3 regions of the Turicibacter sp. GALT-G1 genome follow, and region 3 is predicted to be linked to each of the others. Evidence: riboswitches for the same ligand, from Rfam matches in the RefSeq annotation. Region 3 holds a riboswitch; each other region holds the start of a gene.

Region 1 (5,431 bases), on a different contig from region 3:
GATGGACATGAATATGCAGTTACGGATTACGCAACATTTGTTCCATATATTTATGGACGCTTAATGCTTGGAGATAAAAAACGTACTAAAAAAGAAATTGAGATTTTAAATGACTTATATAGTTTAGCAATTCGTGACTTACCTCAGTACGACTATATCTTCTTTGTACCTCGTGAATTTGGATATAAAAAAGATGGAGTTCGTTGGCAGGATGAAGAAGTTGCTCAAATGGTGGATGATGCAATCTTAAACTTCTTAAATGCAGAGAATGTGAAGTATGAAGTTATCACAGGTTCAACGCGAGAACGCTCAGAAAAAATCTTAAATATTGTTGGAATTGAAAAAGAAATTGTTAAACCGCAACCAGTAGAAGAATTAGCTGAATAATAAATAAAATAAAGCCTATATCAATTTTCGATATAGGCTTTATTTCATTATAAACATTTTTCAAAAGCTACACGTTTACTGCCATCAGCTAGATAAATGACACCGCAATAATCAAATCCATTTTTTATAAGAGAGCGTTGCATCGCTTGGTTATCCTCATGTGTATCGACTTTAATGCTACCAACACTTTTTTTATTACACATTAATTCAGTTTGTTTAATCATTTCAGATGAGAGCCCGATTCCTTTTAACTCATGATCAACTGCAATCCGATGGATGACGGCATAGTTATCATTACTTTTCCAATCCCCTTCAAAAATTTTATTATAAGTAGCTTCTCCTTCAAAAGAAATAGCGATGGTTCCAACAATCTCATTATTTTTTATTAAGACAAAACTATGTCCATTTTTAATATCATTTTCAATGACTTTAGCATTTGGATAACCATTTTGCCATTGATTGATTCCCTTTTCTTTGAAATATTGTTGAGCTTGTTTAATAATCTCCATGACACGTTCAATATCTTCTAGTTTAGTATATCTTAATGCTAACATCTTTATTCTCCTTTCAAAAGTGGATAATTATTAATCATTATATCACCAAGTTCTATAACATAACTCTAATGTTTTCGACAAATTTCGCAATTAGAAATGACTAATTCGTACATACTAATGAAGTAAAACTAAAGGAGGTAGTCGCTATGCAGACTGGAACTAGACGTGTTGTATTAGTTGGTACAGGATTTGTTGGAATGAGCTTTGCGTATTCAATGGTAAACCAAGGTGGAGCTGAGGAGTTAGTTCTAATTGACGTTAATCATGAAAAAGCTGTTGGTGAAGCCATGGACTTAAATCACGGGATTCCATTTGGCCCAGAAAAAATTGAAATCTGGGCTGGAGATTACTCAGACTGTAAAACAGCCGATATCGTTGTTGTGACAGCTGGTGTTAATCAACAACCCGGAGAAACACGCTTAGCCTTAGTTGAACGAAATGCGAAAATCATGCGTGATGTTATTAAAAATGTTATGCAATCAGGATTTAATGGAATTCTGTTAATTGCAAGTAACCCTGTTGATGTCTTAACTTATATTGCTTGGCAAGAATCAGGTTTACCAAAACATCGTGTCATTGGGACCGGAACAACACTTGATACCGCTCGTTTAAGATACCAAATGGGTAAATATTTAGACGTCGATCCTCGTAACGTTCACGGTTATATTGTCGGTGAGCATGGTGATACTGAAACGCCATTATGGTCACATACAAGCGTCGGTGTCAAACCAATCTTCGATATTATTAAAGATCATCCAGAATATAAAAGAGAAGATTTAGAAGAAATCTATGTCAACGTCCGTGATGCTGCTTATCATATTATTGAACGTAAACGCGCCACTTATTACGGAATTGGGATGTGTATCACGCGTATTGTTAAAGCTATCCTAAATGACGAAAACTCAGTCTTACCAGTGTCAGCTTATTTAGATGGTGAATATGGTCTTCATGATATCTTTACCGGTGTGCCTGCGATTGTCAATCGTAACGGAATTCGCGAAGTCTTTAACTTAAATATTAGTCCAGAAGAACTCGAACAATTAACTAAATCCGTCTCAATTTTAAAAGAAACATTAGATACCGTGCGTTAATTGAATAAAAGAAACCTCAATCTAGTATTGAGGTTTCTTTAGGTATCGCACTTCATATTACAATCTGTCATAACAAAAAAAACACTTACCGTTTCAAGGGCGGCAAGTGGTTTTTATTATTTCCCTACACATTCACGACAACGATTATAATCATCCTGCATTGGGAAACGTGAATCGACACGCCCACCTGGTCCAACTTCTAGATTACAATTCGCACAATAAGGGATTTCATCGTAAGTTCCATCTTCATAAAGCATAGATAAAGGTTGCATCACAAACTCTTCAAACATCTTGTCACCTCATTTCTTTATAGATAAAAATGACTATATCATTTATATCATATCTTAATCAACGACAAAATAAAATCCCTAATAACCTTAATCAAAAGAACCTAGGGTTTAATATAATATGAGATAGGCTGATTGGGTTAGTAATAAATAATTAATTAAAACTGAAATGTACCGTATAAATTTATTAGGTATTGAATATAGTTTTAATTGTAGAGTTAGTGAAATATTAGGCTAAATGATTTGAATATACTAAGTTTGTTTGATATTATTTACAAATAATGGAAAATGTTTTAAAATAATTAATAACTTAATAATAAATAATTAAGGTAGAGGCTGCGGTTCTTAAGAGTATTCATAATGAGGTAAGCGCAATGAAGTATGAAGAAAGGAATAACCGCCGAAGGCTATAACTGAAGCTTTAAGGTTATAGACCTGGGGGTGTATAGAATATATGCATCACTGTCACAAATGCAAATTTGTGTTGAGCTACATTTAAGAAATAGAGACTATCCTGTTATCATCTATTTTAGGATAGTATTTTTCGAAGCTCCCTTAGTATGATTCAAATGAGGGAGCTTTTATTTGTAAATGTGAGCCTCTTTATGACGAAAAGGAAGGACGACAAAATGAAATTACAAGGAACGATGTCAGTAAAAAATGATGAACTTTATATCGGAGGAGTCAGTTGTTTAGAACTTGCTAAGACGTATCAAACCCCTTTATATGTCTTTGATGAACAACTTGCTCGAGAGAATTGCCGCGAATATGTGAAACATTTCAAAGTGAAAGAACATCGAAATCGAGTCGCTTATGCTGGGAAGGCCTTTTTACCACTTCATATGTGTCAACTCATCAAAGAAGAAGAATTATATTTAGATGTGGTATCTGGTGGAGAACTATACACGGCGAATAAAGCTCAGTTTCCAATGGAAAATGTACTGTTTCATGGAAATAATAAGACCATTGATGAAATTAAAATGGGGCTTGAGTTAGGAGTAGGTCGATTTGTTGTTGATAACTATTATGAACTTGATTTGCTAGAACAGTTCTGTAAGGAAAGAGGCACATCGCAAGCGATTTATTTGAGAATTACCCCTGGTATAGAGGCACATACACATGATTATATAAAAACGGGACAAATTGATTCGAAATTTGGATTTACTTTGACTAATGGGGATTTATATGAGTGTTTAGCCAGTTTTCATCGATATGAGCATCTACAACTGGTTGGATTACATGCACATATTGGATCACAAATTTTTGATGTAGAACCTTTTTTAGATGAAGTAGATATTATGATGAGTTTAGTTAAGGAGATTAAGGAAACATACGGCATTCAAATTAGAGAAGTTGATTTAGGAGGAGGAGTTGGCGTTTATTATACGAAAAATGATCAACCAAAAACCATTCAACAATTTTGTGAAGCTATGATTGAAAAAGTAGAAAAATCTTGTCAGAAATTAGGGATTAACGTACCGACGTTGATTATTGAACCAGGACGTTCCATTGTCGCAAATGCTGGAAGTACGCTATATACAGTTGGATCGATGAAAGATATTAAAGATGTTCGAACCTATGTCAGTGTAGATGGTGGAATGACTGATAATATCAGACCTTCGTTATATCAAGCACGTTATGAGTGTGCGATTGTGAATAAAATGAGAACAGGGGATCAAAAGCAAGTAACGATCGCAGGAAAATGTTGTGAAAGTGGTGATATTCTTATCACAGATGTTGATATTAAGGGTATTGAAACAGGTGATATCTTGATTATTGCCTCAACCGGTGCGTATGGATATTCGATGTCATCAAATTATAACAAGATTCCGAAGGCTGCGGTTGTTTCGGTTCAAAATGGAAAAAGTCGAGTGATTTGTAAACGACAAACGTTAGAGGAATTACTAGCTTTAGAAGTTTTATAGGGGGAATGAGAATATGGGGATTTTGGTTCATAAGTATGGTGGGACATCAGTTGGAACAACTGAGAAGATTAAACGGATTGCAAAACGAGTCATTGCGGAAAAGGAAAAGGGAAATGATATGGTGGTTGTCGTATCGGCGATGGGGAAAACGACGGATTATTTAGTGGAGATGTCAAAAGAGATTGCTATAAATCCCAATAAACGAGAAATGGATTTGATTTTATCCACTGGAGAACAAGTGTCCATTGCGTTGTTGTCGATGGCCTTTCAGGAATTTGGATATGACGCTATTGCTCTAACTGGGTTTCAAGCTGGAATTAAAACATATGGACCGCATACTAAAAATAAAATTTTGGATATTGATGATGAGAAAATTAAGAATTATTTAAAAGAAGGGAAAGTTGTAGTTGTTGCTGGGTTTCAAGGGGTGAATGAAAATGGCGATATTACAACACTTGGTCGAGGAGGGTCAGATACAACAGCAGTTGCTATAGCAGCGAAACTTGGTTGTCCATGTCATATTTATACAGATGTTGATGGCATTTATTCCGTCGATCCACGACTGTATAAAGAGGCGAAAAAACTTGATGTTATTAGTTATGAAGAGATGATGGAGATGGCAAGCCTTGGTGCAGGTGTGATGGAACCACGTGCTATTGAAATTGGATGTAAATATAATATTCCAATTTATGTAGCTTCAAGTATAAATGATGTGGGTGGAACTTATATTAAGGAGTATGATGAGAAAATGGAAGGGAATATAGTAACGGGGTTAAGTGTTTGTGATGATATTTTAATGGTAACAGTTAGTCATATTTTATATAACTTAGATCATGTTGCGACTTTATTTGAAAAACTAGCGATTGAAAATGTAAATGTGGATATGATTAGTCAAACAGCACCAGTTGATGGGTATATTAATGTTTCTTTTACTGCACCAAAAGATGATTTATTTATAATTGAAAAGGTGATGAGGGATTTAGAGGGTAAAGTTGAGATTAGTATAGAGAATGAAATTACAAAAATTTCAGTCGTTGGAATTGGAATGAGAAATCAAAGTGGAGTAAGTGGTCGCCTATTTAGAATTTTAGCGGATAACGAGATTTCCTTTAGGCAAGTGACAACATCAGAAATTAGTATTTCGTATACAATTGATAAAAAAGATAAAGAAAAAGCAGTTCGCGCCT
Region 2 (5,431 bases), on a different contig from region 3:
CTACAATATATATTCTATGTTTTCATCATCAAAACGTTCTCTCAACTCCTCCCTTTCAATAAAAAAACAAATTTACCTCAAATGCGATACCATCCCATGAATAAAATAATCCTTTATCATAAACGTTTTTAAAATTATGGATGTTTTTTATCAGCCTTTTGCCCTCACTAATGTTCATATAATATGTTAGCAAGACTATTATCATAAAGAGAGTGAATATTATTCTATCCGGTAATTACGATACACTTTTAAACTTTGATGCATTTGCTGGAATAAGCAGTTATAAGTATGGATTCACAGACAGTGAATTTTTAGCCTTTATTGCCGATTTAGATCCTACTGAGTACATTCTAGTCATCACTGTCGTAACTATTTTAATTAATATCAATTTAAATATCTTTGAGCAATATGTCGTTTCTGGAGCCCTCCTTGATATCGCTGTCACTAGTCAGAATATGGTTCAACAAAGAGGATTCCAATTAGCTCGCCAAGGAGAAGCCGTGAGTCAATAACGAAGTGAATATCGACAAGAAAACTTTGACAACCTTTATAGTGAAATAGATAGACTAACGGAAGAATTAAACCAACTAAAATCAAAGATATTCCCTCAACAAACCGATTAGTATTAAAAAATAATACAACACTTTTTTATAAATTCAATTTACTTCCTACTTAATATCAATACAAATCCCTTCCTAGTTGATTTACCGTTATACGTTTTCCATATTATCCCAAAAACAAGCGCCACAAAATCTTAGTATGCATCTTTCTAACTATGATCCCCTCACTTCAAGTACTAGTGCCTATCATTTTCTTTCTCTTTTTACCTCCCCTTATACTAAGACCGACACCCGATCTATCAAAGCCCCTCTATCTCTACCAAAACATTCGAATTATATTTAAACCTTATTGATAGATTCTCTTATATCCAGTTGACCCATTGTCACCTGTTTTGCCACGTTATCTCAAAAAAAACAAGTGCTACAAAATCTTAGCATGCATCTTTCTAACCACGATAACCTCAGTTCAATTGCTAGTATCTGTTCATCTCACTAAAGAAGTTTTAAAATAAAATTGAGGCGATGACAGGGAGAGCGAATCAATGGGATTAGGGGTGAGCTTGCTCACCTACTAATAAGAATAGCCCATCGGTAGAAGCTCTCCCTTATAATATCGCCTCATAGATTTTCTTATTTTAAAACCATCTACTGTTCTTGTCGATCAATGTACAACGCTAGCCACTTGACCTGATACCCTCCCTGTGCATCTTAGTATAAAAAAAGACAGCATCTTAAAGATACTGTCTAAATTCTTAGCGTTGTTTTTTAGCTGGGCGGTCTTGGCGAACTAAGCGCACAACGGCTTCAACATGAGACGTTTGTGGGAACATATCCACTGGTTGAATATAGTCCACACGGTACTTCTTCGTTAATTCTTTTAAATTCTTAGCTAACGTCGATGGATTACATGACACATACACAATCGTTTTTGGTTGCACACGTTTTAACATCTCGATTAGCTCAGTTCCTAATCCTGTACGAGGAGGATCCACAATCACGACATCTGGTTTAAATCCTTCATTCGCCCATTTCGGTACGATTTGTTCTGCTTTACCAACGGCATAATATGTATTTGTTAAACCATTTAATTTTGCATTTTCTTTCGCATCCGCAATGGCTTGACGTGTAATATCCACCCCACGTACTTCACTTGCTTTATCTGCAACCCATTGACCGATTGTTCCAACACCACAGTAAGCATCAACCACTTTTTCGTTTCCTTTTAAAGCAGCTGCATATTTGACTTGGTTGTATAATTTAATCGTTTGTTCTGGGTTTAACTGATAGAACGCGCGTGGAGATAAATTGAACTTGAAGCGTCCTAATTCATCTGAAATGAATTTTTCTCCAGCGATGTGCTTCATTTCTTTTCCGAAGATTTCATGCGTATCTTCGTTGTTAATATTTAAATAAACTGATTTAACATCTGGGCAATATTTCATTAAGTCTTTCGCTAAAGCATTCATTTTTCTGAACTCGTTATTAGCGAATACGAATGTCACCTGGACCTCACCTGTTTTAAATCCACGACGAACGACAATATAGCGTGCCGTTCCTTTTTTCGTTTTAGGTGCGTAAGCGAACACTTTGTAATCATCTAATAAATCAACCGCATGATTGATGACTGTGTTAATTTCTTCATATTGAACATCACAATCTGTTACATTCACTAATTCACGTGAATTCATGCTGTAGAATCCAACCATAACCCCATCTTCGTCATATCCAACTGGCATTTGAGCGCGATTGCGGTAGTTATACGGATCTTTCATTCCGATCGTTGGACGGATATCACATTCTTCAGGATCTAAATTCGTATAACGTTCAATCGCTTGTGAAACGGCATCACGTTTAATACGAAGTTGCTCTTGATAAGACATATGTTGTAATTGACATCCACCACATTGTCCATAAACTTCACATGCGGGTTGCACACGGTGCTTTGATTTACGTTTCACACGTACCAGTTCCGCTTCCGCGTAACCACCTGCCACACGCGTACAAGTCGCAACCACTTCTTCACCCACTAACGTTCCTAGAATAAAGACCGCTTGTTTTTTATAATATCCGATTCCCTCACCGTTAATTCCGATGCGTTTAATCGTCACTAAAAATTCTTGACCAACCTTTAAAGGTGACATATTCATCTATTAAAACCTCCAATGCTTTGTTAAGCTATCCTTTATCTTACCACATTCCCTGTCATTTTACATCGAAATCCCTATATTTCATGATAACTTTCACACATTGATTTGATTATTTTAGAACCCAATGCTTGACTTTTTTATAAAAGATGCTAAAATAGGCTTAATTGAATATGTCTCTTGTTCTCTTTGATGAGTTAGAGGTGCGTGTCCAATGAGTAGGAATTTCGAGAGTGACGTCGATGACAAATTCTAAAAGGTGTCCACGCCGAAGTCTTGTTTGTGTCAACCAAACTTGTGCTGGTGTTATGTTGAATAAATTTAACACTGTCACTACAATTGTAGTGGAGGACTAATGATCGGAGAGTTAAATAATACTTGTCATCTATCGTCTAACAACCTTAGACTTTTTAGAGCCATGTATGAGTTTAACTCTGCATGGCTCTTTTTTCTTTATCAAAAGAACAGCTTCTTATTCAATTGCACTAACAATTGAGGAGAGGATTTATATGATTGGAACTATTTATGCGTTAATTCCGGCACTACTTACTATTGCCCTTGTTATTTTTACGCGCCGTGTCGTATTATCACTCGGGATTGGTGCCATCTCGGCTGCCTTTATTTTAGCCAATTTCAATCTCATTCAAACGGTTGAAACGCTTGGATCAACGTTTAGTGGACTTATTTTTGAAAAAGATGGATTAATCGGCTTTTTAAATGATTGGAACCTGTCGATTGTTTTCTTCTTACTTGCACTTGGCGCCATTACAGCTTACATCGTCTTATCAGGCGGAGCGTCTGCGTTTACAAAAGCGATTATCAAACACGTCAAAACGCGCGAAGGCGTTCAATATACGTCTGCCATTTTAGGAATTTTAATTTTTGTCGATGACTACTTTAATGCCCTAGTTGTCGGAAATGTCTCAAAACCGTTAGCTCAGCAACAAAAAATTTCACGAGCACGACTAGCTTACATTGTCGATTCAACGTCAGCACCAATCTGTGTGATCTCACCGATTTCAAGTTGGGCGACTGGAGTGATGGGGTCGATGGCAGTTATTTTTGCAAGTACAGGTGCGACGTACAATACGTTCTCTGCTTTCTTAATGACGATTCCTTATCATTTCTATGTGATTGTCTCAGTTATCATGGTCTTCATTGTCATTAAATACAATTTAAATCTTGGACTCATGAAAAAATACGAGACGGATACGATCAATGGGAATGATAGTTCTCTTACGAGTGCTGAAGTGGCAAGCGCTCACGGAGGCGACGTGGAGTCATCAAAAGGAACAGTATGGGATTTAATCGTCCCGATCTTGACCTTAATCGTCGTGACGGTGTTAACGATGGTGTATACTGGCTATATAGGGGCAATGAATAACACATCAGACTTCAACTTATTCTTCGCAATCTTAGATAACATCAACCTATCAACAGCGCTTCGCTTTGGTGGAGCAGCGGGATTAATCGTGTCAATGGGAATGGCATATCGTCATGTCATAAGTGGTGAAGTCACGCAGAACCAATATGTCAAAGCCTTCTTCTCAGGAATGAAGTCAATGGTTGGAGCCATTATCGTTTTATTATTAGCCTGGGCAATTTGTGAGTTAGTTAGTGCGTTAGATGCAGGTGGCTACTTAGCCTCTGTCATTACATCAGCGAACATTAATCCAAACTTCATCCCAGTTGTGATGTTCATTGTCGCAAGCTTCATGGCTTTTGCAACAGGAACGTCATGGGGATCATTCGGAATCTTACTTCCAATTGCTGGTTCAGTCGCAGCGGCGATTGATATGAATTTAATGATTCCAGTCATGGCCGCTGTTTTATCAGGTGCTATCTTTGGAGATCATGCCTCACCTATTTCAGATACAACCCTTTTATCAGCAACAGGATCAGGTTGTGATTTAGGTGCTCACTTTAACTCTCAGTTACCATACGCCCTTTTATCAGCTTGTATCGCTTCACTCGCATACATCGCATTTGGAATGACTGAAAGTTTAATGATTGCCTATCTCATCATCATCATTGGCTTCATCGCTACAATCTTTTATGCAAAATCACAAAACAAATCGGAAGCTATCCAAGAATAAGGTCGCTTCCAAAACAAAATCAAAGGTGGAAAAAATAATTATAGATAACAAAAGGAACTAAGTGCAGAGGGGAAACTGCATCTTAGTTCCTTTTTTCTATATTAAAGAGAGGTTGAGAGAATTGGAGAAGAAAGTCTACATTATATGTATTTAGCATCAAGATGATAAATACATAAGACTTCTGTATTGGTAAATAGAGAACTTCAAGTACAAACTCAAAGTATAGTCCCACCATGAAAGACTATTAACTTGGGAGGTTATCTCTACACACCCTCATTATAGGCACCCATTCAAAATCCTAAACAAAAATCCGAAAATTTTTTCATTATTTTAAGGCTCAACACCAGAATTGGTTCTTGACAAAAAAGTTGATACAAATAGCTGAATCACAGATTTAGAATTTCAGTATTTTATCATTACTAATGATGAACCATTAGAGTTAATTTCTTAGTTGAACCAAGTCAAGCACCATTTTTGGTGAAGACTCTATTTTAAATATTAATAAATTATCTTCTAAAATCGAGGTCATTTTTATAGGCACTTCAATAATAACTGTGCGACGCTTATCATCCTATCAAAGTCATCTTATACAGTTCACCTTTAATGGTTATACCTAATTTCTTCTACCTAA
Region 3 (5,431 bases):
TGAATCTCCTAAGATTTTAGGTCCAATAATATTTCCATCGACTTGTTGAATCACAAGAACAATGACTAAGAACCACAATGCTTGGATTGGAGATACGAATAAAATGATAATGGCTGATGGGATTGCACCAATAAATGGTCCGAAAAATGGGATAATATTCGTAATCCCAATAATCACTGAAATTAATAAGACATACGGCATCTTAAAAATAGCTAAGATGATAAAGGTTAAAATCCCAATAATCAATGAATCAACAATTTTTCCACCGATGAACCTACCGAATGTTAAATTAGTACGATTCGCCAAGTCTAGAATAATTGTTGTATGCTTTTCATTAAATAACGATGTCACAACTTTTTTTCCTAGTCCAAAGAATTTTTCCTTGTCCATTAATAAGTAAATAGAAATGATAATACCTAAGACAATATTCCAAATACTTGAGGCAATAGACATCACAGCATTTCCGACAATCGGTAAAACGTTTGTTAACAACTGAATTACCCAGTTTGTAATCTCTGCGAATTTTTCACTAATGAGTGTCATATATTCTTGATTAATATTCATTTCTTGCAACTGCGTATCAACAATAATAGTTAGCTCTTTAACATATCGTGGAATATCGTTAATTAATCCACGGACACTTTCAATTAATTGTGGAAGAACAAATTGCATAAAGACATATAATATAATTCCTGCGGTAATATAAGAGAGTAAAATCCCTAGACCTCTTATCGATGACTTTTTAACTTTATTTAGCCCTCTCATTTTAAATACTTTATTTTCATAAAACTTAAGAATAAAGTTTAATAAATACGCAATAATGAATCCGATAATGAAGGGTTGAAAAATACCCATAATTTCATTTAACTTGCCTGCAAAGCTTTCAAGCTTTGAGATAATATTATAAAAAATAATACTTAAACTCACAACAATAAACGCATATACTGCAATCGTGTTATATTTCTTATTCCAGTTGAATTTCATATGTCCTCCTTATGACTTTTTAATTAGTCTTCCTAATCCGCTATCTAATTATAATTATATATCATAAATAAGGTAAAACTTATACCTATGTTCCTATATTTCTACTATTTTTCTATATATGTAAAAAACCACCTTTGGGTGGTTTTTATTATTTCAATTTAATAGCTCCAGATAATACATCATATCCTGTATAAGCTAAAGCAACTGCAGCTGTTATTAAACGATCATGAGCGAAATCTGTTACCGTTGCATCAACCATTTGTTGAGAATGTCCTGTAATTTCACAATCAGCAATTCCGATATACGGATGGATAGTTGGACATACATTACTAATGTTTCCAATATCTACTGATCCTGTTCCTTTACGATGTTTATGAATCTCTGTAATTCCTAATGAACGAAGGTTTTCGTTAAATGTTTCTGAAAGCACAGCATTTGTTTTTAAATCATCATATGATAACTCATAGTTGCTTACTTCTAAAGTTGCTCCTGTCATTAAAGCAGCCCCTTGAGCAATACCTAACACTTTTTCCTTAACAACTGCTAAATATTCTTTAGTTGCTGCGCGGATATAAAACTGTGCTGTTGCATGTTCAGGTACAATATTAGCAGCAACCCCACCATTAGTAATAATTCCATGCATTCTTACATCTGGTGTCACATGCTGACGTAAAGCATCTACTCCATTAAATAATTGAATCACTGCATTTAAAGCATTAATCCCGTTTTCAGGAGATGCAGCTGCATGAGATGGACGACCTGTATAATCAAACTGTAAAGCTTCCATCGCTAAAGATGTTCCACTTTCTGTCGTGAATCCCGAAGGGTGCACCATCATAACAGCATCCATCTTGTTAAACAGTCCAGCCTCTGTCATAGTCACTTTTGCTCCATTTGTTTCTTCGGCAGGTGTCCCGAACACATAGACTTTTCCACCGATTTCATCGATAACTTTACTTAAGGCAACTCCAGCCCCGGCACTGATTACACCAATCATATTATGACCGCATCCATGTCCTAGTTCAGGTAAGGCATCGTATTCACAAAGGTATGCCACTGATAAACCTGGTTTCCCACTATCGTATACAGCCTCAAATGCAGTGTCTAACCCTGCCACTGGGCATTTAATTTCGAAATCATGTTCTTTTAAAAAGGTTGTTAATTTTTCAACTGCTTTGTATTCTTGATTCCCTAATTCCGGATTATCATGAATAAAGCGATTCATGTCTACTAAACGTTCTTTTAATGATTCCCCGATTGATAATAATTCTTTTTTCATTATACTGTCTCCTTATGACCATCCCATTAAGATGGCAATTGTAATAAAGATAATTGCTAATCCACCAAAAATTAATTGAACTGGCCAAACCCATTTAATCCATTTTGCCCATGGAATTCCCGCTACACCTAAACAAGCCATTAAAACAGCACTTGTTGGGAAGATAGCATTTGAGAATCCATCACCAAATTGGAAAATTAAAATTGAAGTTTGTGGTGTAATACCAACTAACTCACCAAGCGGTGCCATGATTGGCATCGTTAAAGCAGCTTGTCCTGATCCCGATGAGATAAAGAAATTGATAAACATTTGAACAAAGAACATCACATATCCAGCAACTAACGATGGCAATTGTCCAATGAAGTTTGATAAGTTATAAAGAATCGTATCAATAATTTGTCCGTCTTGAGCAATGATAACAATTGCACGTGCAAATCCAACCACTACTGCTGCACTAATCATATCTTTTGCTCCATGAATGAATGAATTGGCCATATCATCTAAACTTAAACGCCCAATGAATCCACAGATAATTCCCGTTGCAAAGAAAATAGCCGCAATTTCTGGAATTCCAAATCCAAATTGTAAAACACCTATAACGATAGCAGCTAAACATACTAAGATAGATGCTAAAATAACTTTATGTTTGAATGTGAATGGTAAATGTTCAGATTCTGCGTCTTCTAACTCCTGACGACGTACCTGATCAATTTCGTAAACTGGACTTAATTGTGGATTACGTTTAATACGGCGTCCATACCACATTAAATATAAAATTGAAGCTACTGTTGTAACCGCCCAGATGATCGTGCGGAATCCAACCCCTGTTCCTGCTGGCACCTGTGCGATACTTTGAGCAATTCCTACCGAGAATGGATTTAACATGGCTGTTGCGAATCCAACAATACATCCCATATAAGAAATTGCCATCGCCATAATACTATCGTATCCTAAGGCTAAACATAAAGGAATAAGCATCGCAATAAATGGAATAGCTTCTTCCGTCATTCCGAAGATGGCCCCACCTAATGAGAATAATCCCATAATAACCGGAATCATTAACATTTCTTTTCCTTTAAATGATTTAACGGCATTTGTAATTCCAGCATCAATAGCACGTGTTTTTGTAATAATTGCAATTGATCCGCTAACTACAAATAAGAAAGCAATAATTTCTGCCGCTCCTACAATTCCATGAATTGGGGCTTGTAATACACTAAATAATCCTTGTGGGGTTTGATCAACATAAGCGAATGAACCATCAACAACGACTGTTTTCCCTGCATCATTGACGATACGCTCATATGTTCCTGCAGGTAAAATCCATGTTGCTAATGCTACGATAACTAAAATAAATGTAACAATGACTAAAGTATGAGGGACTTTAAATTCTTTTGTCTCCTCTTTACCATCAACTCTTGGTTTTCTTAAACTAAGCATATTTTTTTCTCCCTCTTATTTTAAATTTTAAATAGTGTTTAGTTGAAAGAGGCAAATAAAAAAAGCCTTGAGCCATTCACTCACGACCTTCAGAAAAGAACAATAGATCATCCTTATTTCCGATTCTCAAATGATAGCTCTCCACGATTATTGGGACGACTCTAATCAAAACATTCAAAAAGTCCTGAGGCCATTCTCAAGACTTTTATCATATAACCGTACTAAGTTAGGATGATTTAAATCCGGAATGATAGCCCTCCACAATAATAAATTGTGACAATGTTAAATATCTTCTACTTAACACCAGCTCTATAACCTTAAAGTATCAGTTATAGGCTTCGGCGAGAATCCCTTTCCTATCGCGTCAACATCTTCACTCTTCGATAGTACTCTTAATTACCGCACCTCTATCTAAAACCTATTTAATTTACAATGTCATCTTATCTTATTTTATACTCAAAAACAACATTTTTTTATTAAATAGTATAAGAAACACTTATTTTTTATTATTAAAACATTAAAATTTTATATAAATTAGTTATAAATACCATATAATGTTGAAATTAGCATTTTATTATTTGATGCTTGTTTTATCATTCTCTATTTTATAATCATATAGTTTAAAAGAAGACTATTTCGTTTATTTTTTAAATATTAATGTGTATTCATGATGATTTAAGGCTTTATTTTTTTGAATATTTTTAATGAAACATAAAAAGCTGTTGCTACCCCTAACAACAGCTTTCTACGTACCCTTGTAATGATGAACGACACTAATCTTAATTAGAGTGTATAACACTCTCCCTAATTAATGATAGATATAGAAACTTATTTTATATCGATTTTATTTGTAAGACATTTCAAATATGATGTGATTCTTCCAAGATTTCATCTAAATTGACTAAGTCAATTGGATAATCTTCTAAACTAATTTTATTATTAGTTGAGTTATTCGGAGTATCATTTACTTTCGTATCCGGAATGTACTTATTCTTTTGATCGATACAAAATGATAATCGTAATAAATAAATCATCCGATGCATTTGATAATCGTTAAATTTATTCACTACTACGTCCTCCTGTTTCCATAACTATTATAAGTAGTTATTTATTGTATAATAAAGAAAAAAAAGGTCACAGATTTATTAAAAAATCTGTGACCTTTTACGTAATAGCATCAAGTAAAATACGGTATTCATTTAAATCTTTCTGTTGACCAAGAACATCATCCATAATCCTTTTATATAATCGATTTTGAAATTTCGTATAAATAAACTCATCTAATATCTCTTTATCAACTAATTTTTGAATATCCTCTAACAAAATCAACATGGATTCAAAGTCTTGAGTTTCCAAATATAAATCTAATCCCCACTCTAAAGTCGCCTCTTGTTGTTCAAAAGAACCTTTATGAAAAATAATATCTTTAACCTCGACTAATAGACTATGAGCTTTTTCATAATTGCCTATTCTAAAATAAACTTCGCCCATCAAACATTTGGTAATCGAGCGTTGCTTAACTGTTTCACGGAGAGGGAGTGCTATCTTTAAACAATCAAGTGCTTGTTGATATAGTCCTGAGTCTTTAAAGCTATAGCCTAAATTATGATAAGCATAACCCAAATAGTCTTCATAAAAAGGATTATTAATCAATTCGAGTAGTAACTCTCTTCCTAACTCATCTCGACCTTGTCTTTTTAAAATAGTCGATTTAATTAAATACGCTGC

What was found. Region 3 has a riboswitch for lysine ahead of NEH74_RS10935 (YfcC family protein). Riboswitches for the same ligand answer to the same signal wherever they lie in the genome.
Region 1: linked by a shared signal. The riboswitch ahead of lysA (diaminopimelate decarboxylase) and the one ahead of NEH74_RS10935 (YfcC family protein) in region 3 are both predicted to bind lysine.
Region 2: linked by a shared signal. The riboswitch ahead of NEH74_RS02635 (Na+/H+ antiporter NhaC family protein) and the one ahead of NEH74_RS10935 (YfcC family protein) in region 3 are both predicted to bind lysine.

The regions. Positions count from the first base shown of each region.
Region 1 is NZ_JAMQUS010000024.1:5,859-11,289, reverse strand. Features, by position in the region: gene NEH74_RS04475 (ATP-binding protein) at 1-387, shown strand, start outside; gene NEH74_RS04470 (GNAT family N-acetyltransferase) at 435-941, opposite strand; gene NEH74_RS04465 (L-lactate dehydrogenase) at 1,088-2,032, shown strand; gene NEH74_RS04460 (hypothetical protein) at 2,149-2,322, opposite strand; lysine riboswitch at 2,642-2,819, shown strand; gene lysA (diaminopimelate decarboxylase) at 2,949-4,244, shown strand; gene NEH74_RS04450 (aspartate kinase) at 4,258-5,431, shown strand, end outside.
Region 2 is NZ_JAMQUS010000010.1:15,814-21,244, reverse strand. Features, by position in the region: gene NEH74_RS02645 (hypothetical protein) at 213-512, shown strand; gene rlmD (23S rRNA (uracil(1939)-C(5))-methyltransferase RlmD) at 1,313-2,707, opposite strand; lysine riboswitch at 2,895-3,067, shown strand; gene NEH74_RS02635 (Na+/H+ antiporter NhaC family protein) at 3,214-4,800, shown strand.
Region 3 is NZ_JAMQUS010000061.1:31,644-37,074, reverse strand. Features, by position in the region: gene NEH74_RS10945 (AI-2E family transporter) at 1-984, opposite strand, end outside; gene NEH74_RS10940 (M20 family metallopeptidase) at 1,133-2,263, opposite strand; gene NEH74_RS10935 (YfcC family protein) at 2,276-3,703, opposite strand; lysine riboswitch at 3,947-4,121, opposite strand; gene NEH74_RS10930 (hypothetical protein) at 4,564-4,770, opposite strand; gene NEH74_RS10925 (transcriptional regulator) at 4,868-5,431, opposite strand, start outside.